DNA from 3 places in the Streptomyces sp. CA-294286 genome. Region 1 is predicted to be linked to each of the others. Evidence: riboswitches for the same ligand, from Rfam matches in the RefSeq annotation. Region 1 holds a riboswitch; each other region holds the start of a gene.
The links. A riboswitch is a leader RNA that binds a small molecule or an ion and turns the genes downstream of it on or off. The one in region 1 is predicted to bind cobalamin.
Positions count from the first base shown of each region.

Region 2: linked by a shared signal. The riboswitch ahead of ACQPZG_RS11795 (ribonucleoside-diphosphate reductase subunit alpha) and the one ahead of metE (5-methyltetrahydropteroyltriglutamate--homocysteine S-methyltransferase) in region 1 are both predicted to bind cobalamin.
Region 3: linked by a shared signal. The riboswitch ahead of ACQPZG_RS08705 (ABC transporter substrate-binding protein) and the one ahead of metE (5-methyltetrahydropteroyltriglutamate--homocysteine S-methyltransferase) in region 1 are both predicted to bind cobalamin.

Region 1 is NZ_CP192005.1:5,757,402-5,764,568, reverse strand. It holds gene ACQPZG_RS30205 (C40 family peptidase) at 1-300, shown strand, start outside; gene metE (5-methyltetrahydropteroyltriglutamate--homocysteine S-methyltransferase) at 512-2,839, opposite strand; cobalamin riboswitch at 3,055-3,283, opposite strand; gene ACQPZG_RS30195 (hypothetical protein) at 3,455-3,946, shown strand; gene ACQPZG_RS30190 (hypothetical protein) at 4,048-4,254, shown strand; gene ACQPZG_RS30185 (N-acetyltransferase family protein) at 4,346-4,837, opposite strand; gene ACQPZG_RS30180 (MFS transporter) at 4,988-6,583, shown strand; gene ACQPZG_RS30175 (hypothetical protein) at 6,784-6,924, shown strand; gene ACQPZG_RS30170 (enoyl-CoA hydratase/isomerase family protein) at 6,929-7,167, shown strand, end outside.
Region 2 is NZ_CP192005.1:1,630,672-1,637,838, forward strand. It holds gene ACQPZG_RS11780 (carbon starvation CstA family protein) at 1-1,911, shown strand, start outside; gene ACQPZG_RS11785 (YbdD/YjiX family protein) at 1,908-2,111, shown strand; gene ACQPZG_RS11790 (GNAT family N-acetyltransferase) at 2,200-2,718, shown strand; cobalamin riboswitch at 2,840-2,963, shown strand; gene ACQPZG_RS11795 (ribonucleoside-diphosphate reductase subunit alpha) at 3,113-5,509, shown strand; gene ACQPZG_RS11800 (ribonucleotide-diphosphate reductase subunit beta) at 5,509-6,525, shown strand; gene ACQPZG_RS11805 (helix-turn-helix domain-containing protein) at 6,657-7,167, shown strand, end outside.
Region 3 is NZ_CP192005.1:888,227-895,393, forward strand. It holds gene ACQPZG_RS08685 (carbohydrate-binding protein) at 1-750, opposite strand, end outside; gene ACQPZG_RS08690 (DNA topoisomerase IB) at 842-1,858, opposite strand; gene ACQPZG_RS08695 (spore photoproduct lyase family protein) at 2,025-3,149, opposite strand; gene ACQPZG_RS08700 (APC family permease) at 3,550-4,803, shown strand; cobalamin riboswitch at 5,001-5,191, shown strand; gene ACQPZG_RS08705 (ABC transporter substrate-binding protein) at 5,268-6,263, shown strand; gene ACQPZG_RS08710 (FecCD family ABC transporter permease) at 6,260-7,167, shown strand, end outside.

The sequences.
Region 1 (7,167 bases):
CTGGGCGGCGACTACTTCGGGGCGGTGCGCATCGACGCGGATCCGGGGCAGGGCAAGGACCACAGCACGTGGGGCACCGGCGTGTGGACGCACTCCGAGGCGTCGACGACGAGCGCCAGGGTGCACAGGTTCGCCGGACCGACGGCGGTCCGCATCCAGTGCCAGAAGCGCGCCCAGCGGGTGACGGCCGAGGGCATCACCAACGACGCCTGGTCCTACCTCCCGGACCACAGGTCGTGGATCACGAACATCTACATCAAGGGTCCGGCCTGGCTGGAGGGCGTGCCGACCTGCCCGTAGGTCCGCCGCGGATCCGTCGGTGCGCTTCCGCCGCACCGCACGCCACCCCCGTCCCGCCCCCGCTCGGGGTCGCCCTCCTTGCCGAGGCGGCCCCGAGCGGGCCGGCGCATGTCCGGCCCACTCGACCGGCACGTCACCGGGACACCGGGTCTCCGAAGCACCGGGTGTCCGAAGCACCGGGCCACCGGATTACCGGCGACGAGCCGTCACCTCACGCGCCGGGTCCGTCGGATGAGGGCCGGGACAGCTCCTGACGCACCCGTCGCGCCGCCGCCGTCATGCGCTCCAGCGCCGGACGCACCTCCTCCCAGCCGCGGGTCTTCAGGCCGCAGTCCGGATTGATCCACAGCCGATGGGCCGGCACGGCCCGCAGCGCGCGGTCCACCAGGTCGGACACCTCCCGCTCCGCCGGAACCCGGGGCGAGTGGATGTCGTACACCCCCGGTCCCACTTCGCGCGGATAACCGACCTCGGCCAGCTCCTCGGCGATCCGCATGTGCGAGCGGGCCGCCTCCAGGCTGATCACGTCGGCGTCCAGGTCGTCGATGGCGGCGATGATCTCGCCGAACTCCGCGTAGCACATGTGCGTGTGGATCTGTGTGGACGCCCGCACGCCACTGGTGGCCAGCCGGAACGAGTCGGTGGCCCACGCGAGGTAGGCCGCACGGTCCACCGCCCGCAACGGCAAGGTCTCGCGCAGTGCGGGCTCGTCCACCTGGATGACCGAGCTCCCCGCCGCCTCCAGGTCCGCCACCTCGTCCCGCAGCGCGAGTGCGACCTGCCGGGCGGTCTCTCCCCGCGGCTGGTCGTCCCGTACGAAGGACCAGGCCAGCATGGTGACGGGGCCGGTCAGCATGCCCTTGACCGGCCTGTCGGTGAGGGACTGGGCGTACGAGGTCCACGGCACGGTCATCGGCGCGGGCCGGGAGACGTCCCCGGCCAGGATCGGGGGCCGGACGTAACGGGTGCCGTACGACTGGACCCAGCCGTGCCGGGTGGCGAGGTAGCCGTCGAGGCGTTCGGCGAAGTACTGGACCATGTCGTTGCGTTCGGGCTCGCCATGCACCAGGACGTCGAGGCCCGCCTTCTCCTGGAAGGAGATCACCTCGCGGATCTCGGCGGCGATCCGGGCGTCGTACGTCTCGGCGTCGATCCTTCCCGTCCGCAGCGCGGCGCGTGCGGAGCGCAGTTCGTCGGTCTGCGGGAAGGAGCCGATGGTGGTCGTCGGCAGCTTCGGCAGTCCCAGCGCGGCCTGCTGGAGAGGCGCGCGTGCGGCGTACGGCAGGTCACGGTGCGCGTCGGCCGCGGTCACGGCGGCGGTCCGGGCGCGGACCGCGGGGTCACGGGCGAGGGCGGAGGCGGTGCGGGCGCGCAACGCCGCCCGGTTGGCGTCGAGCCGCGCTTCGATGGTGTCGGTCCCCTCGCGCAGGGCGCGGGCCAGGGCGACGACCTCGTCGGTCTTCTGCCGGGCGAACGCGAGCCACCCGGAGACCTCCGGCGCGAGGTCCTGCTCGTCTCCCGCGTCGAGCGGCACGTGCAGCAGCGAGCACGAAGGGGCGACGTCGACCCGGTCGGCGAGGCCCAGGAGGGTGGCCAGGGTGGCGAGCGACCGGGAGAGGTCGTTGATCCACACGTTGCGTCCGTCGACGACGCCGGCGACGAGCCGTTTGCCGGGCAGTCCGCCGACGGCGGCCAGTGCGTCGAGGTTGGCCGCCGCGGGTCCGGTGAAGTCCAGCGCCAGCCCTTCGACGGGGCTCTGCGCGAGGACGGGCAGCGCGTCGCCGAGCCGGTCGAAGTACGAGGCGACGAGCAGCCGCGGCCGGTCGGCGAGAGCGCCGAGGTCGCGGTAGACGCGGGCGACGGCGTTCAGCACGGCCGGCGGCTGGTCCTGTACGAGGGCGGGCTCGTCGAGCTGCACCCAGCTCGCCCCGGCGGCGCGGAGATCGGCGAGGATCTCGGCGTACACGGGCAGCAGCCGGTCGACGAGGGTCAGCGGATCGAAGCCGTTGTCGATGCCCGGGGCGGGTTTGGCGAGCAGCAGGAAGGTGACCGGCCCGACGAGCACGGGCCGGACCTCGCCGACGCCGAGCGAGAGGGCTTCGCGCACCTCTTCGACCAGCCGGGACGAGTCGGCGGCGAAGACCGAACCGGGGCCCAACTCGGGCACCAGGTAGTGGTAGTTGGTGTCGAACCACTTGGTCATTTCGAGCGGGGCGGCCTCCGCGGTGCCGCGGGCCATGGCGAAGTACCCGTCGAGCGGGTCGTCGGCGCAGGCGCGGCGGTGCCGCCCGGGGATCGCCCCGAGCGTGACGGCGGTGTCCAGCACGTGGTCGTACAACGAGAAGTCGCCGACCGGGACTTCGTCGATTCCGGCTGCCGCCAGCTCCCGCCAGACGTCCCGGCGCAGGTTCGCGGCGACGGCCCGCAGTTCGTCGGCGCCGGAGCGGCCCGCCCAGTAGGCCTCGGTGGCCTTCTTGAGTTCACGTCGGGGGCCTTGCCTGGGGTAGCCGTGCAGGGTGGCCCGGAGGGGCTGCGGCACGGTGGGGGTGGGGGTGGGGGTGGGGGTGGGGGTGGCGTCGGGGTCTGCCACGGAACTCTCCTTCGCGAGTCGCGGGTGATCCCGGGCGACGCGTGCGAGGAGGCCGGAGCAGGCGCGGAGGCCACGGAGCAGCGCGTACGACTGGTGTGCGCGCGAACGTCCGCCTGCTTCCCACCGGCCCTCCCACGAGGCCGCCGAGATCGCCGTACGCACGGATGGGCGCACGGGCAGTGGCAGGTCTTCGGACTCGCGGGCACGCCGGGGCCTGTTGCCTCCCGGACACCTACCGGCCGCCGCTTCCCGGGCCCCTTCGTACTGGCCCAGTGCGTATGACGGCTTTCGTTCCCACTCACCGCTGCGGGGCAGTCCCGGATTTCCACCGGGTTCCCTCTTGCGACGCTTCCGCCTGGCGGACGGAGCGAACCAGCTGCGACGCCACCCTAACCCCTCGTGCGTGCGGTTCACCCCCTTGGTGGACAACCGCTCGTCGGCGTACGGCAGTTCCTCCCCGCGCTACCGACGGTAGGCCCGCCCTCCGCCATCCGGCCTACCCCGACCGGGCGAATTGTCCTCCCGTCGGGCCGCACCGCCGCCCGGCCGGGGCACCTGTGCCCCATGTCCGCCGCACTCCGCCCCCGACTCCGTCGAAGGACGAGCCCGTGGCGTGCGCTCGTCGCGCTGCTGGCGTGCGCCGCCGTGCTCGCGCTGCCGTCGGGGGGCGGCGCGGGCGGTTCCGCCGACGCGGAGGCCGTGAGCGGGTCGTCCTCGTCCGGCGTGTCGGAGCAGGTCGGAGCACTCGGATCCGCGGGTTCCTCCGGGGCGGCGGGGTTCCCCGGGACGGCCGGGCTCCACGGGGCCGCCGGGCTTCCCGGTGCGGCCGGTGAGGGCGAAGCGGTGCCGGACGGGTCCGTCGACACCGAACTCCGGCCGCAGGCGGGCAGTGCTCGTCGTCCCACGGTGGTTCCGTCCTGGCCGCGGCACCGTCCGCCCGCCGTCGTCGTCGGGGTCCGCCCGGTGCACCTCCCGCGGACCGGGGCGCCCGCCGGTACCGCACCGGCCCGGGGCCCCGCCCCGTACGTCGTGCGCTGCGCGGTCCTGCGCTGCTGAAGGGCCCCGTACCGGCGCGCCCGTGTCCGCCGGTGCACCGCGTCCGCCTGCCCGCCCCGGTGCGCGCAGGGCCTTTCCGTACCGCGAAGGATGTTCCCACCATGCCCATCGACCCCTTCCTCGCCCTGAACGCGATGATCCGCGCCGAAGCCGCCCGCTCCGCGGAGCCGGTCCCGCGCGGGAAGCCGCGCGAGGCCGCCCGCCCCGCCCCGGACTCCGACCGGCGGGAGCGCGCCGTGACCCGCTCCCGCGGCGGTGACCGGGAGACGCACCGGCCCGGCCCCGACGACGGTCACCGCGGGAGCTGAGCCACGGCGGGAGGGCCGGACGCGCCGTCACGGCCCGCCCGGCCCTCCCGCTCGCCTCACCGCGCGAGCCGCGGCACGGCCGCCGGGCCGCTCACAGCGGTCGGTGCATGACGTGCAGTGCGACGTACCCCTGTACCGGGTGGTGGAAGGCCTCCGGAACGGTGCCGACGATGCGGAACCCGAGGCGTTCGTAGAGGCGTACGGCATGGGTGTTGGTCGCGGCGACGGCGTTGAACTGCATCGCGCGGAATTTCTTGTCGCGCGCCCAGTCGAGGGTGTGTTCGACGAGGGCACGGCCGACGCCGCGGCCGCCGTGCCGGGGGTCGACCATGTAGCTGGCGCTGGCGACGTGGGCGCCGTTCCCGTGCTGGTTGTTGTTCATCTTGGCGGTGCCGAGGACCGTGCCGGTCGCTTCGTCGACGGCGACGACCGTGCGGTTCGGCGCGTTGAGCATCCACCAGCCGCGCCCCGCGTCCCGGTCGAGGTCGGTGGGGAAGGTGAAGGTGTCCCCGGCCGCGGTGATCTTGTGGAAGAAGGGCCAGATCGCGGCCCAGTCGTCGGCGGTGGCTTCTCTGATCAGCATCAGGACATGGTGCGGTCCGGCACCCGCCTGCCGCCAGGCGTTTTTTCTTCGCCCGTCGTGCGGTCATCGGGAAACGACCTTGAGACACCGACAGGCACTGTGAGACAGTAGCGTCTCAACAACGTCACCTCTGTCTCGAATGGAAGCGCCATGTCCTCCCCCGCCGCCCGGCCCGACGCCGGGTCCACCGCCCCGCACGCGGAATCCCGGCCGGATCCCGGGCGGCTCGGCTCCGGTCTCGATCCGCGACGGTGGGTCGTGCTGGCGATCCTCTCGGGCAGCCTGCTGCTGATCGCGATGGACACCACGATCCTCAACGTCGCGTTCCCGTCCCTGGTCTCCGACCTCCAACCTGGTTCCGTCGAGCAGCTGTGGATCATCGACGTGTACGCGCTGGCCCTGTCCGGGCTGCTGGTCACGGCGGGAGCGCTGGGCGACCGGCTGGGCCGTAAGAGGATGCTGCTGACCGGTTTCGTCCTCTTCGCGCTGGCCTCGCTGCTCGCGGTGCTCTCCACCGAGGCGTGGCACGTGATCGCGGCCCGTGCGCTGCTCGGAGTCGGCGGTGCGGCGATCATGCCGTCCACGCTGTCGATCCTGCGTCACGTCTTCACCGACGCCCGCGAGCGGGCCTTCGCGTTCGCCGTGTGGGCGGCCGTCTTCGGTGGCGGCATGGCGCTCGGCCCGGTCGTCGGCGGGCTGCTGGTGGAGGACTTCGGCTGGCACTCGGCGTTCCTGCTGAACATTCCCGTGGCCGCCCTGGTGATCGCCCTGGGCGCCCGGTTCCTGCCCGAGTCGTACGCGCCGCGCAGCGGCCGGTGGGACTGGTGGGGCGTCGGCCAGTCGATCGTCGGCATGCTCGCCCTCGCGGGCGGCATCAAGCAGCTCGGCAAGAGCGGCTTCGCGGACCCCCTGCCGTGGGCGCTCCTCGCGCTGGCCGCGCTCGCCCTCACGGTCTTCGTGCGCCGCCAGCTCCGTCTGGAGAATCCCCTGTTGCAGGTCAGGCTCTTCGCCAACCGGGCCTTCTCCGTCGCCGCCACCGCGATCTTCCTCGGCATGGTCGGCATGGGCGCGGTGCTCTTCCTCGTCACCCAGTGGCTCCAGTACGGCCAGGACTACACCCCGCTCGAAGCCGGCGTGCGCCTGCTGCCCGCCTCGCTCGGCCTGGTCCTCACGTCCATGGTGACCCCGGCCCTGATGCAGCGGTTCCCGATCCGGCACGTCCTGGGAATCGGCCTGCTCGTCATGACCGCGGGCCTCGCCATGCCGTGGACCGTCCAGCGGTTCACGGACATCGGCTACCCGGCGGTCGCAGTCGCCCTGGCCGTCCTCGGCATGGGCGTCGGCATCGCGACCACCGTCGCCTCGGTGACGCTCATGGCCGCCACGCCGGCCGACGACGTCGGCGGTGCGGCGGCCGTCGAGGAGACCTGCTACGAGCTGGGCGCGGCGCTCGGCGTCGCCATCCTGGGCAGCCTGGCCACCGCGCTCTACCGCGCCGGGCTCCCGGCCCTCGACCTGGACGGCGGCACGGCGGCCTCGGTACGGGACTCGGTCGGCGAGGCCGCACACGTCGCACACTCCCTCGGCGGCGAGGCCGGCCGGACCCTGCTGGACGCGGTCTCGGCCGCCTACACGACGGCCATCACCCCGGCCTTCCTGGCCGGTGCGGTGCTGACCCTGGGCGCGACGGCGGTGACGTGGGCGTGGATCCCGCGCGACCTGCGCCCCACGGAGAACGCGCACTGAGCAGCGCACGCACGACCCTACGACGGTCGGCCGGTCCGGCGGGTCGGGGTCGGGGTCCGGTCCGGGTCCGGTCCGGGTCCGGTCCGGCGGGTCCACCGGACCGGTTCGGCCATCCCGTCGGGACCGGTTCGGCCATCCCGTCGGGACCGGTTCGGCCGTCCCGTCGGGACCGGTTCGGGCGTCGACTAGCCTTCTCGATCATGTGGATCGAGAAGGCGAGCGAAAGCCTGCGCGAGGCAGCCGCCGAGGCGACCCTGCCCCGCCACGTCCAGCTCGGCCCGCCCGCCCCCGCTGCGCCGTCCGCACCGGGCCACCGGACCGATCCGTCTCCGAAAGGCTGAGCGCATGCAGCACGTACACCCCGCAGACGCCCCCGTGCTCGTACACGTCGAGGGCCGCGCGGGGCACCTCGTCCTCAACCGCCCCCGTGCCCTCAACGCACTCACCCACCCCATGGTCCGCGCCCTGGACGCCGCGCTCGCCGCCTGGGAGTCGGACCCCGCCGTCGAGACCGTGGTGCTCTCGGGCGCGGGTGAGCGGGGGCTCTGTGCGGGGGGAGACATCCGGGCCATTCACGACGACGC
Region 2 (7,167 bases), 4.1 Mb from region 1:
CGCCGGGTCCTGTTCGGCCACCACTTCGCGGCCGTCGCCGGCGCGGGCCCGCTCGTCGGACCGGTGCTGGCGGCCCAGATGGGCTACCTGCCGGGCACGATCTGGATCGTCGCGGGCGTGATCTTCGCGGGCGCCGTCCAGGACATGGTCGTGCTCTTCTTCTCCACCCGCCGCAACGGCCGCTCGCTGGGGCAGATCGCCCGCGACGAGATCGGCCCGGTCGGCGGCGCCGCCGCGCTGATCGCCGTCTTCGCCATCATGATCATCCTGCTCGCGGTGCTGGCCCTGGTCATCGTGAACGCGCTCGCCGAGTCCCCCTGGGGCGTCTTCTCGATCGGCATGACCATCCCGATCGCCCTCTTCATGGGCCTGTACCTGCGCATCCTGCGCCCCGGCCGGGTCAGCGAGGTCTCGCTCATCGGCGTCGCGCTGCTGCTGCTGGCGATCGTCGCGGGCGGCTGGGTCGCCGAGTCGTCGTGGGCGAGCACCTTCACCCTGGAACCGGGCACGCTGGTCATCTGGATGGTCGTCTACGGCTTCCTGGCGTCCGTCCTGCCCGTATGGCTGCTGCTCGCCCCGCGCGACTACCTGTCGACGTTCATGAAGATCGGCACCGTCACCCTGCTCGCCGTCGGCGTCCTCATCGCGCTGCCGAACCTCAAGATGGCCGGCATCACCGAGTTCGCCTCCAGCGGCACCGGTCCCGTCTTCGCCGGTTCGCTCTTCCCGTTCGTCTTCATCACCATCGCCTGCGGCGCGCTCTCCGGCTTCCACGCGCTGATCTCCTCGGGCACCACCCCGAAGATGATCCAGAAGGAGACGCAGATCCGGACGATCGGCTACGGCTCCATGCTGGTCGAGTCGTTCGTGGCGATCATGGCGCTGATCGCGGCCTGCATCATCGATCCCGGCCTGTACTTCGCCGTCAACTCCCCGATGGGCGTCGTGGGCGACACCGTCCAGGCGGCCTCCACCGCCGTCGGCAACCTCGGGTTCTCCATCACCCCCGAACAGTTGGCGCAAGCCGCCAAGGACGTCGAGGAACAGAGCCTGCTGCACCGCACCGGCGGCGCGCCGACGTTCGCACTGGGCATGGCGGAGATCTTCTCCGCGGCCTTCGGCGGGGCCGCGATGAAGGCCTTCTGGTACCACTTCGCGATCATGTTCGAGGCGCTGTTCATCCTGACGACGCTCGACGCGGGCACGCGCGTGGGCCGGTTCATGCTCCAGGACATGCTGGGCAACGTCTACAAGCCCTTCAAGAACGTCAGCTGGAAGCCCGGCGTCTGGATCGCCAGCGCCATCGTCGTCCTGGCCTGGGGCTACTTCCTGTGGGTCGGCGTGCACGACCCGCTCGGCGGCATCAACCAGCTCTTCCCCCTGTTCGGCATCGCCAACCAGCTGCTCGCCGCCGTCGCCCTCGCGGTCTGCACCACCCTGCTCATCAAGTCCGGCCGCCTCAAGTGGGCCTGGGTGACGGGCGTTCCGCTCCTGTGGGACGTCGCGGTCACCCTCACCGCAAGCTGGCAGAAGATCTTCTCCGCCGACCCGCGGGTGGGCTTCTTCACCCAGCGCGCCGAGTACCAGGACGCCCTCGACAAGGGACTCCCCTCGTTCAAACTGGCCAAGAACCGCGAGCAGATGGAGACCATCGTCACCAACTCCACCGTGGACGGCGTCCTGTCCGTCCTGTTCGCCGTCCTCATCGTGGTGGTCCTCTTCGAGTCCGGCCGCGCCTGCGTCAAGGCGATCCGCCACCCGGAGAGCATCAAGGTCAGCGAAACCCCGTACGTCGAGTCCACGTTCGTCGCCCCCGCCTCCCTCATCGCCACCAAGGAGGAGAAGGCCGAGCTCGCGGCGGCCGGCCTCGGCCCGGAGGGCGGCGCCCGCAGGACCGAGGAGCGGGTGTGAAGACCGCGGCGCTCCGCCACCGGCTCGCCCGGCTCCGCTGGTACGTACGGGAGCTGACCGGCGAAGCGGCGTACGACCACTACGTCGCCCACGCCCGGACCCACGACCCCCACGCACCCGTGATGACCCGCCGCGCCTTCGAGCGCAGCCGTACCGACGCCCGCGAGGGCGACCCCAGGCAGGGCTTCCGCTGCTGCTGAGCACAGTGCGCAAGCACCCGTGCGGCCCGGTGTTCCGCCCCTCGAAACGGGGTGGGGCGCCGGGCCGTCGCCGTTGCACACTGCCCCCATGACTGTGTGCACCGCGAAGGACCTCACCCTCAGGCCCGCCGAACCCCACGAGTACGACGAGGTCGGCGAGATCACCGCCCGCGCCTACCTCGACGACGGCCTCCTCGGCGGCGGTGAGCGGGACCCGTACCTGACCGTCCTGCGCGACGCCGCCTTCCGCGCCGCCCACGCGCAGCTCCTCGTGGCCGCCGACGCCGACGGCAAGCCCCTCGGCACAGTCACCTACGCACCCCAGGGCAGCCCCCTCCAGGACATCGCCGTCCCCGGCGAGGCCGAGTTCCGCATGCTCGCCGTCGCCCACCGGGGACGCGGCCGGGGCGCGGGCGAGGCCCTCGTACGCTCCTGCATCGCCCGAGCCCGAGCCGAGCAGGACGTCGTACGACTGGTGATGTCCACCCAGCCGACGATGCTCGGAGCACACCGCATCTACGAGCGGCTCGGCTTCCTGCGCACCCCGGAAAGGGACTGGGACCCCGTTCCCGGACTGACCCTGCTGACCTACGAGCGGCCCCTGTAGACCCCTTCAGGACCGCTTCCACCGGCGCCCTGCCCTGCCCCAAGGGCAACCCCCGGGCCCCGGCCGAAACGACACGCGACACTAGATGTGGGGGGTTCTCCAACGAGGACCCACCACATGTATGCTCGTGCTCGCTGTCGCCGCAGGGGAATCCGGTGCGAATCCGGAACTGTCCCGCAACGGTGTGTCATGTGCGCATTTGCGTACCGCCAAGTCCGACGACCTGCCGACAGCTCATCCGGCTCGACCGAACCGGATACCGATACGTCCGGGCCTCGCGGTTGGGCCGGTGGACGCCAGGCGGCGCGTGCCCTCGTTCCGGGGTGCCGTGTGCCCGCGCGCCCCCGCTCCCCCCTGCCGCAAGGCCCCGCGCCGAGCGAGGGAGAGCCCCCACGTGACCATCGCGCCAGTCGACCCGGCCAGCACCGAGGTACAGGACGCAGTTCAGGACGCCCCCGGGACCGCGCTGCTGCGCACCCTCACCGACCTGACCGCCGACCTTCCCGACACCGACCCCGGCCGGGTCGCCGCCGCCGCCCTGCGGGGCCGCAACGCGCGCTCGGACGCCGCCGAGCTGCGGGAGCTGGCCACCGAGGGCGCGGCGGGGCTCATCTCCGAGGACCCCGCGTACTCCCGCCTGGCCGCCCGCCTGCTCGCCCGCACGATCCGGGACGAGGCCGCCACGCAGGGCGTGGGCTGCTTCTCCGAGTCCGTCGCCGTCGGCCACCGCGAAGGGCTCATCGCGGACCGCACGGCCGACTTCGTGGCACGGCACGCGGCCACGCTGGACGAACTGATCGACCTCGACGGCGACGACCGCTTCGAGTACTTCGGCCTGCGCACGGTCTACAGCCGCTACCTGCTGCGCCACCCGATCACCCGCCAGGTCATCGAGACCCCGCAGCACTTCATGCTGCGCGTGGCCGCCGGCCTCGCCGCGGACGACAGCGACCGCGCGGTCGCCGAAGTCGCCTCCCTGTACCGCCTGATGAGCCGCCTGGACTACCTCCCGTCCTCGCCGACGCTCTTCAACTCCGGCACCCGCCACCCGCAGATGTCGTCCTGCTACCTCCTCGACTCCCCGCTGGACGAGCTGGACTCGATCTACGACCGCTACCACCAGGTCGCACGCCTCTCCAAGCACGCCGGCGGCATCGGTCTCTCGTACTCCCGCATCCGCGCCCGGGGCTCCCTGATCCGCGGCACCAACGGGCACTCCAACGGCATCGTGCCGTTCCTGAAGACCCTGGACGCCTCGGTCGCGGCCGTGAACCAGGGCGGCCGGCGCAAGGGCGCCGCGGCCGTCTACCTGGAGACCTGGCACGCGGACATCGAGGAGTTCCTGGAGCTCCGCGACAACACCGGCGAAGACGCCCGCCGCACCCACAACCTGAACCTCGCGCACTGGATCCCGGACGAGTTCATGCGCCGCGTGGACCAGGACGGCCAGTGGTCGCTGTTCTCCCCCTCCGACGTCCCCGAGCTGGTGGACCTGTGGGGCGCGGAGTTCGACGCGGCATACCGCAAGGCGGAGGCCGCGGGTCTCGCCAAGAAGTCCATGTCCGCCCGGGAGCTGTACGGCCGCATGATGCGCACCCTCGCGCAGACCGGCAACGGCTGGATGACCTTCAAGGACGCCTCCAACCGCACCGCCAACCAGACGGCGGAGCCCGGCCACACGGTCCACTCCTCCAACCTCTGCACGGAGATCCTCGAAGTCACCGACGACAGCGAGACCGCGGTCTGCAACCTCGGCTCCGTCAACATGGGCGCCTTCGTCCTGGACAGCGGCGACATCGACTGGGACCGCCTGGACGAGACCGTCCGCACCGCCGTGACCTTCCTCGACCGCGTCGTGGACATCAACTTCTACCCGACCGAGCAGGCCGGGAACTCCAACTCCCGCTGGCGGCCGGTCGGCCTGGGCGCCATGGGCCTCCAGGACGTCTTCTTCAAGCTGAAGCTCCCCTTCGACTCCCCGGAGGCGGCGGCTCTCTCCACCCGCATCGCCGAGCGCATCATGCTCGCCGCGTACGAGGCGTCCTGCGACCTCGCGGAGCGCTCCGGTCCGCTGCCCGCCTGGGAGAAGACCCGCACCGCCCGCGGCATCCTGCACCCCGACCACTACGGCGTCGAGTTCACCTGGCCGGAGCGCTGGGAGGCGCTGCGCGCCCGCGTCGCCAGGACCGGCATGCGCAACTCCCTGCTCCTCGCCATCGCGCCCACCGCCACCATCGCCTCGATCGCCGGCGTGTACGAGTGCATCGAGCCGCAGGTCTCCAACCTCTTCAAGCGCGAGACGCTCTCCGGCGAGTTCCTCCAGGTCAACTCCTACCTGGTGCGCGACCTCAAGGCGCTCGGCGTCTGGGACGCCCAGAGCCGCGAGGCCCTCCGCGAGTCCTCCGGCTCGGTCCAGGGCTTCAGCTGGATCCCGGCCGAGGTCCGCGCCCTGTACCGCACCGCGTGGGAGATCCCGCAGCGCGGCCTGATCGACATGGCCGCCGCCCGCACCCCGTACCTGGACCAGTCCCAGTCCCTGAACCTCTTCCTGGAAACGCCCACCATCGGCAAGCTCAGCTCGATGTACGCGTACGCCTGGAAGAAGGGCCTCAAGACGACGTACTACCTGCGCTCGCGCCCCGCCACCCGCATCGCGCGCGCGGCCGGCTCCCAGGCCGCCGCCGAGGCCCCGGCCCCCACCTCCACCCCCATCCCCGTACAGCAGGCGACGGACGCCGAAGCGCTCGCCTGCTCCCTCGAAAACCCCGAGTCCTGCGAGGCGTGCCAGTAATGTCCAGCAATTCCGAAAAGAACCTTCTCGACCCGGGCTTCGAACTCACCCTCCGCCCCATGCGCTACCCGGACTTCTACGAGCGCTACCGGGACGCGATCAAGAACACCTGGACCGTCGAGGAGGTCGACCTCCACTCGGACGTCGCCGACCTCGCGAAGCTGACGCCGGGCGAGCAGCACATGATCGGCCGCCTCGTCGCGTTCTTCGCGACCGGCGACTCGATCGTCTCCAACAACCTGGTGCTCACCCTCTACAAGCACATCAACTCCCCGGAGGCGCGGCTGTACTTGAGCCGCCAGCTCTTCGAGGAGGCCGTGCACGTCCAGTTCTACCTGACCCTCCTGGACACCTACCTCCCCAACCCGGAGGACCGCGCGGCTGCCTTCGACGCGGTCGAGGAGATCCCCTCGATCCGCGAGAAGGCGCAGTTCTGCTTCAAGTGGATGGACTCCGTCGAGAAGATCGACCGCCTGGAGACGAAGGCCGACCGCCGCCGCTTCCTGCTGAACCTGATCTGCTTCGCGGCGTGCATCGAGGGCCTGTTCTTCTACGGCGCGTTCGCGTACGTGTACTGGTTCCGGTCGCGGGGCCTGCTGCACGGGCTGGCGACGGGGACGAACTGGGTGTTCCGGGACGAAACCATGCACATGAACTTCGCGTTCGAGGTCGTGGACACCGTCCGCAAGGAGGAGCCGGACCTCTTCGACGACGAGCTCCAGCAGCAGGTCACCGACATGCTGAAGGAAGCGGTCGCCGCCGAGCTCCAGTTCGGCCGTGACCTGTGCGGCGAGGGCCTGCCGGGCATGAACACCGAGTCGATGCGCGAGTACCTGGAGTGCGTCGCGGACCAGCGTCTGGAGCGCCTCGGCTTCCCGAAGGTGTACGGCTCCTCCAACCCGTTCTCCTTCATGGAGCTCCAGGGCGTCCAGGAGCTGACGAACTTCTTCGAGCGCCGCCCGTCGGCGTACCAGGTGGCAGTGGAAGGCACCGTCGGGTTCGACGACGACTTCTAGGCCGTACGCACACCTGGGGGCCTCCTCACCGGATGGGGTGGAATGCAGTCATTCCACCCACGGCGAGGGGGCCCTTCGGCATACCTTGTGGCGCGACCGGATGGACCCACATGGGAGTTGAGGTGCGCGCCATGTCCGGAACGCAGGCCCGCAAGAACGGCACGCCCTACGGCGACGAACTGAAGGCCCGCCGCGAGCAGGCGGGGCTGACCCAGGCGGAGCTTGCCGCGCTGGCCTTCATGACCCACACACACATCGCGCACATCGAGGCGGGTCGGCGCATCCCCTCGCTGAGCGATGCACGGCGGCTGGACCAAGTACTACAGACGGGCGGGGTGTTCGTACGCTTCCTGCCGGACGCGAAGCGCCGGAAGGTGGCCAAGCATTTCGAGGCGGCACGGGAGTTGGAGTCCCAGGCCAGCATGATCCGGGAGTTCGGCCTCACACTGATTCCGGGCCTCTTGCAGACGGAGGCGTATATGCGGGCGGTGTTCCGCGCCTACTTCCCCGTCAAGAGCAAGGAGAAGCTCGATGAAGCCGTCACAGCGCGGCTGGAGCGGGCACACATCCTCGAAGACCCGTTGACGCCTCACATGACCGTACTCCTGGACGAGGCCGCGTTGCGCCGTCCGCAGGGCGGAC
Region 3 (7,167 bases), 4.9 Mb from region 1:
GAAGCCGGTGGTCGAAGTGCCGGGACGCCCGCAGTGACCGGCGGTGGCGAAGCCCTGCTGCGTCCCCCGGGTGATCGCGAATCCGACCGAACAGCGTCCGCTGTTGTTCATGTAGTACGCGTCGCCGCCCCGTATGTCGTACAGCGGTCGCGGCTGCTCCGCCGAGAGGGTCGTCCGTACGAGCGAGGAGTCGACTCCGGCGGCGGAGACGAGCTTCTTCGCCGCGTCGGTCCCGGTCGCCTCCAGGGTCACCGCGTTCGTCCGGACGTCCACGTAGCGGACCGGCACGGCCTCGCCCGTCGCCCCGGCGGCGGCCCTGTCGAGCTTGGCGAGGGCGCTGTCCAGCTGGTGCAGCGTGTGCTGTACGACGAGGGCCCGAGCGCCCTTGCGCTCGATGGCCGCCACGTCGGACGCGTCCACCGTGGCCACGGTCAGCGCGGCGGAGTCCTTGCCGTGCACCCACGCCCCGGCGAAGTCCTTCCCGAGTGCGTTGCGCAGCGCCCCGGCGACGGCACCCGCCTTCGCCTCGTTCGACAGCCGTGCGAGGGCCTGCCCGCGGGTGACGCCGAAGTCGCGCTGCATGGCGCGCAGCAGTTCGGGGGACGCCTTGTCGACGCCGAGGGTCTCCGCGGCGGAGGGGACGGCGGGCGCGGCGGATTCGGCGGCGGCGGAGCCGGGGAATCCGGCCAGTACGAGGGCGCCGACCGCGACGAACGCGGCACAGGTCGCCCTGACATGTCGGTGGAGCATGGGGGGGTCTCCTCGTTCTCGGTGTGGGGTACCGAAACCGTAGGAGTCCTCGTATCGCGGCGGGAGCTGCCAGTTACCCCCTCGCTGAAGGTTATGACCCCAGCAGGCGCAGGACGGCGGCCTCCGCCGGGCCGTGGGTGGCGAGAGCGCCCGTCCGGGAGACGGAGCCGAGGGAGGCGAGGGACGGGGCGATGGTCTTCCCCTCGTCGAACAGTTCGAAGAGGCGCGGGTTGATGTAGGAGGAGCGGCAGACGGCCGGGGTGTTGCCGAGGTAGCCGGCGACCTCGCGGACCGCCCGCGCGCAGGCGCGCTTCCGGGCGGCGGGGGAGGCGCCGGCCACCGGTGCGGACACGGCGAGCGCCACGGCGGCCAGTACGGTCGCGTGCCAGGTGCGGAAGTCCTTGCAGGTGACGTCCAGGCCGGCCAGACGGCGCAGGTGCTCGTTCAGGTCGCCGGCGTCGATCGGGTGCCAGCGGCGCCCCTCCCAGTACGCGAAGAGCCGTTGATCGCCGTCGCGACGGCGCAGCAGTGCCCGCAGGGCGGCGCACGCCTCGGCGTCGTCGATGGCGCGGCAGTAGCGGGTGCCGCTCTTCGCCGCGTAGGCGAAGACGACTCCTCCGCGGCGGCCGGTGATCTGGTCGCGCCGTACGGTGGTCAGGCCGTAGGAGTCGTGGGACCGCACGTACCGTTCGTCCCCGACGCGGAAGAAGCCGACGTCGAGGAGGCGGATGCCGAGCGAGAGCACCCTCTCGCGGCTCAGGCCGGAGCCTCCGAGGCCCTTGGCGACCTCGCGTCTCACCTCGGGCAGCACCGCGCCCATCTCCAGGACCCGTGCGTGCTTGGCGGCTTCCTGCTGCTCGCGGAAGAGGGGGTGGTAGAGGTACTGGCGGCGGCCGGCCTCGTCGGTGCCCACGGCCTGGATGTGGCCGTTGGGGCGAGGGGAGATCCAGACGTCCCGCCAGGCGGGCGGGATCACGAGGGCGCGCACGCGTTGCAGCTCGCGGGCGTCGGTGAGGCGCTCGCCACGGGTGTCGAGGTAGCCGAATCCGTGTCCGTGGCGGCGTCGCCGGTACCCGGGGGCCGTGAGGTCGCTGGTCCGTAGCCGCATGTCGTTCCCCTTGCGGTTCGCGGCACGGGGCCGTCGCCGTGCCGGGCCCGTACGGCCGCCCGTGCGGGTACCCCGCCATTGTGGCCGCGGTGGGTGCCGCGGGCCACAGGAGCGGGGGTACGGCGGAACGCGGGCGCGCGCCCGCGGAGCGGCCCCCGGCGGTCCGTCAGAAGGCGTACCGGATGCGCAGCCACGGCGCGTGCGCGGACAGCAGTTGCCGCAGCCTCGCCAGCGACTGCTGTTTGACCTGCGGCGTGTAGCGCACGTTGAGGGCCCCGTTCTGCGAGCGCTTGGTCTCCTGGGCCGCGGGCTGCCACAGCACCTCTTCGGCACGTGGGTGCCAGCCGAGGTTGACCTCGTGCAGGGCCTCGTTGTGGGTCAGCATGATGATCTCCGCCGCCGCCTGCTCCTTCACCCGTTCCGGCAGGACGTCGTCCAGGTGCACGAGGAGTTCGGCCCAGTCCCGCTGCCACCCCGGGCGCAGCACGACGGGCGAGAGGTTGAAGTGGACCTCGTAGCCCGCGTCGAGGAAGTCGGCTGCCGCCGCGATCCGCTCGGCGACGGGGCTGGTGCGGATGTCCAGCAGGCGGGCGTCGTCGGGAGGCATCAGGGAGAACCGCACCCGGGTGCGCCCCTGGGGGTCGAGGCGGAGCAGGTCGGGGTTGACGAACTTGGTCGCGAAGGATGCCTTCGCCGTCGGCAGACCGCGGAACGCGGCGACGAGGTCCGCCGTGTTGTCGCAGACCAGGGCGTCGACGGAGCAGTCGCCGTTCTCGCCGATGTCGTAGACCCAGGAGTGGGCGTCGCACTGGTTGGGCGTCGTCTTGGGCCCCTGGGTCCGGACGTGGCGGCGGACGTGGGCCACGATCGCTTCGATGTTGGTGAACAGCGTGATGGGGTTGGCGTAGCCCTTGCGGCGGGGGACGTAGCAGTAGGCGCAGGACATCGCGCACCCGTTGGAGGGGCCCGGGGCGATCCAGTCGGCCGATCGGCCGTTCGGGCGGGTGGAGAGGGAGTGCTTGACCCCGAGGACGAGGGTCTCGGTCTTCACCCGCACCCATCGCGAGACGTTGCCGTCGTTGCCGTGGAGGGAGGGGATGCGCCAGTGGCTCTCCACCTCGGTCACCCGCACTCCCGGCAGCCGGGACATGATCTGCCGGCCGCGCGGGGAGTCGAGTGCGGCGCGCTCCGCGTAGACCTCCCGGACGTCCAGCAGCCGACGTGCCTGGGGGCTGTCCCGGAACGGCTGCGGCACGGGCGGGACGGGGTCGTCGTCCGGCCACCCGAACAGCGTCGGCTGCTCGGGCCGTGCGGCCCGGGCGGGGACGGGCCCGCCGGGCTCGTCCGGGGCGGGCTCTCCCGGCGTCGGCTCCACGTGCTGTCCTTCCGCGTGACGGCGGCCGGTGCGGCCGGGGAAACGTCGTGTCGCACCCATCGTGCCGTACCGGTGCAAAGGTGTCGTCGCGGCACCACCACGCGCTCACCGGCCGCGCGGCACCCCGGCACGCACCGGCCGTCCGCGGCCCCTCGTCGTCCGCGCTCCCGTCTCCGGCGTCCGGGGGACCTGCCGTCTGCCGGACGCCCGAGGGGGTATACGGCACCACGTGAAAAATCCACCTGACCGGTTCGAAACGTCGGATTCCCCGGCAGCTTCCTCGGGAACGCCGCTCAAGAAGACCCTGACCACGTCGCTGCTCTACTTCTTCATCCTCGGCGACGTTCTCGGCGCCGGCGTCTACGTCCTGGTGGGCCAGGTCGCGGCCGACTCGGGGGGCGCGGTGTGGGCCCCGCTGATCGCCGCACTGTGCCTGGCGCTGCTGACTGCCGCGTCGTACGCCGAACTGGTGACCAAGTACCCGCGCGCGGGGGGTTCGTCCCACTACGCGACCCGGGCGTACGGGCCGTTCACCGGTTTCCTCGCGGGGTTCTGCATGCTCGCCGCCGGCATCGTCTCGGTGGCGGCTCTGGCCCGCGGTTTCGGCGGCGACTACCTGACCGAGTTCTTCACCCTCCCCCTGGTCCTCGTGACGATCGTGTTCCTGACCGCGCTGGCGCTGCTGAACGCGCGGGGCATCAGTGAGTCGACGCGGGCCAACGTCGTCGCCACCGTCATCGAGGTGGGCGGACTGCTGCTGGTGATCGGCCTGGGCGTCTGGATCGTGCTGCGCGGCGACGGGGACCTGGGCAGGCTGACCGACCTGGGCACCGCCGAGAAGGGCCCGCTGGCCGCGCTGCTGAGCGGGGCGGTGCTGGCCTACTACTCGTTCGTCGGCTTCGAGACGTCCGTCAACGTCGCCGAGGAGACCAGGGACCCGCGGCGTTCGTACCCCCGGGCGCTCTTCGGCGCCCTGATCACCGCGGGCGCGGTGTACGCCCTGGTCGGTGCCGCCGCGGCGGCGGCCGTTCCGACCGCGAAGCTGGTCGAATCGAGCGGTCCGCTGCTGGAGGTGGTCCGGGCGGCCGGCGGTGTGCCCCCGGAGGTCTTCAGCGCGGTCGCCCTGGTCGCGGTCGCCAACGGCGCGCTGCTCACCGGCATCATGTCGTCACGGCTGGCCTACGGCATGGCCCAGGACGGTCTGCTGCCGGGCTTCCTGACGAAGGTCCTGCCCGGCCGGCGCACCCCGTGGGCCGCCATCGCCGCGACGGGCGCGCTCTCGCTGCTCCTGGCCCTGACCGGTGACGTGGCCACCCTCGCCTCCACCCTGGTGCTGCTCCTGCTGGTGGTCTTCTTCCTCGTCAACACGTCGCTCCTGGTGCTGCGCCGCGACCGGGTGGGGCACGACCACTTCCGGGCGCCGACGGTCCTGCCGGTCCTCGGCGCGCTCTCCTGCATCCTGCTGGCCACCCAGATCGAACGCGACGTCTGGTTCCGGGGCCTGCTGGTCCTGGCCGTCGGCGTCGTCCTGGGCATCGTCGCGGCGGCCCGGCTGCGCCGCCGGAGCTGAATCCGGGGGCCCGCCGCGGCCGGGTCCACCGGCGACCGGTGGTCCGTCGGTCGGCCGGTGGTCCGTCGGCCGGTCGTCCTCGTACGGTGCGCGCTCGTCGCCGGTCCCCGTCGTCGCCGACCGGCGGGACCGGGCAAGTGGCGTTCGTCACGGGCACGTAAGGCGTGCGGGCGGCATGGTAGCTTCCGGACGCCAGTCAAACACGTGAACGCGACGGTACGCGTGCACGAGTCGGGGAATCCGGTGGGAGTCCGGAACTGACGCGCAGCGGTATGGGTGACGGGCGGGGCAGCAGCCACTGGACGTCGGTCGGTCACGGCCGGGTCCGGGAAGGCGTTCCGTCCGGGTGATCCCGAGTCCGAAGACCTGCTGGCACCCAACCGTCCGCATGGACCCCGCGATCGGGTCCTGACGTTGCGAAGGCCGCCTCTGTGCATGTGTCACGTACCACCCGCTGTTCCGTCATGCTCCTGTCCGGGGCGCTGCTGCTCACCGCATGCGGTTCCGGCTCACCCCGAAAGCCCGCCGCCTCCGGGGCGCAGGCCGTCGCGCTGGACAACTGCGGGCAGAAGACGAAGGTCGACGCCCCGCCGAAGCGAGCCGTCTCCCTGAGCCAGGGCACCACCGAAATCCTGCTCTCCCTCGGCCTCGCCGACCGCATGGTGGGAACCGCCACGTGGACCGATCCCGTCATGAAGGGCCTTGAGCAGGCGAACGCGAAGGTGCCCCGGCTCGCCGACAACCGGCCGTCGTTCGAGAAGGTCCTGAACGCCGAACCGGACTTCGTCGCGTCGTCCTTCGCCTCCGTCCTGGGCAAGGGCGGAGTGGCCCCCCGGCAGAAGTTCGAGGAGCTCGGGGTGGCGACGTACCTGTCGCCCACCGACTGCGAGGGCAAGGACAACAGCGGTGACGGCGACGGCTCACGGACCACCCCCCTGGCGATGGACACCGTCTACCGCGAAGTGCGGGAGCTGGCGCAGGTGTTCGGCGTCCCGGAACGGGGCGAGAAGCTGGTGTCCGAGCTGGAGGGCCGGGTGGCGAAGGCCGTCGCCGGCAGGCGCGACGGGAGAACCACCGTCCTGTACTGGTTCGCGAACCAGGAGTCCCCGTACATGGCGGGCTGCTGCGGTGCGCCCGGCATCATCAGCAACGCACTCGGCATGAAGAACGTCTTCGACGACAGCACGCAGGAGTGGCCGCAGATCAACTGGGAGACCGTCGCCGACCGCGATCCCGACGTCCTCGTCATCGGCGACCTCACCCGCAAGTCGCAGACCGCCGAGTCGGCCGCCAAGAAGATCGCGTTCCTGGAGTCGAACCCGGCGACCAGGAACATGCAGGCGGTCAGGAAGAAGCGGTACGTACTGCTCAGCGGCCAGGCGATGAATCCGACGATCCGTACCGTCGAGGGCGTCGAGAAGGTGGCCGCTGCCCTGCGCGAGCACGGGCTCGCCGGATGACCACCGCGCTGCGCACCCCCCGGGCCCGCTCGCCGCGCTCCGCCGGGGCGGTACGCGGGGCGATCGGCCTGGGCGCCGGGGTGGCGGTGCTCGTCACGTCCGTCGCCGTGGCCCTCACCATCGGTCCGGCGGACCTCGGCGTGGGCGACGCCTGGTCCGTGGTCGCCTCGCGTCTGGGCTGGGGGACGACGGAACTCACGCCCCTCCGGGAGGGCATCGTCTGGAACCTGCGGCTGCCGCGCACCCTGCTGGCCGCGGTGTGCGGCGCCGGTCTCGCCGTGTGCGGCGCGGTGATGCAGTCGCTGCTGCGCAACCCCCTCGCCGACCCCTTCGTGCTCGGCGTCTCCTCCGGGGCGTCGACCGGCGCTGTCGTGGTGATCGTCCTCGGCGTCGGCGGCGGAGCGCTGTCCGTGTCGGGCGGCGCTTTCGTGGGCGCGGTCGGTTCGTTCGCGCTGGTGCTGCTGCTCAGCCAGGTGCTGGGCGGGACGACGGACCGGGTGGTGCTTGCCGGAGTCGCCGCGATGCAGCTGTTCTCCGCGCTGACCTCGTTCGTGGTGATGACGGCCGCCGACGCGGAGACCACCCGGGGCGTGCTGTTCTGGCTGCTCGGATCGCTCAGCGGGGCCGACTGGGCGGACGTGGGGCTGTGCCTGGCCGTACTGGCACTCGCGCTGGCGGTCTGCCTGGGGTACGGGCGGACCCTGGACGCCTTCGCCTTCGGCCAGGATGCCGCGGCAACCCTGGGAATCGCGGTCGCGCGCACCCGACTGGTGCTGCTGTGCGTGACCGCCCTGCTGACCGCCGCCCTGGTCAGCTCCGCGGGTGCGATCGGCTTCGTCGGCCTGGTACTGCCGCACGCCGCACGCGCACTCGTCGGTCCGGGGCACGCCCGGCTGCTGCCGGT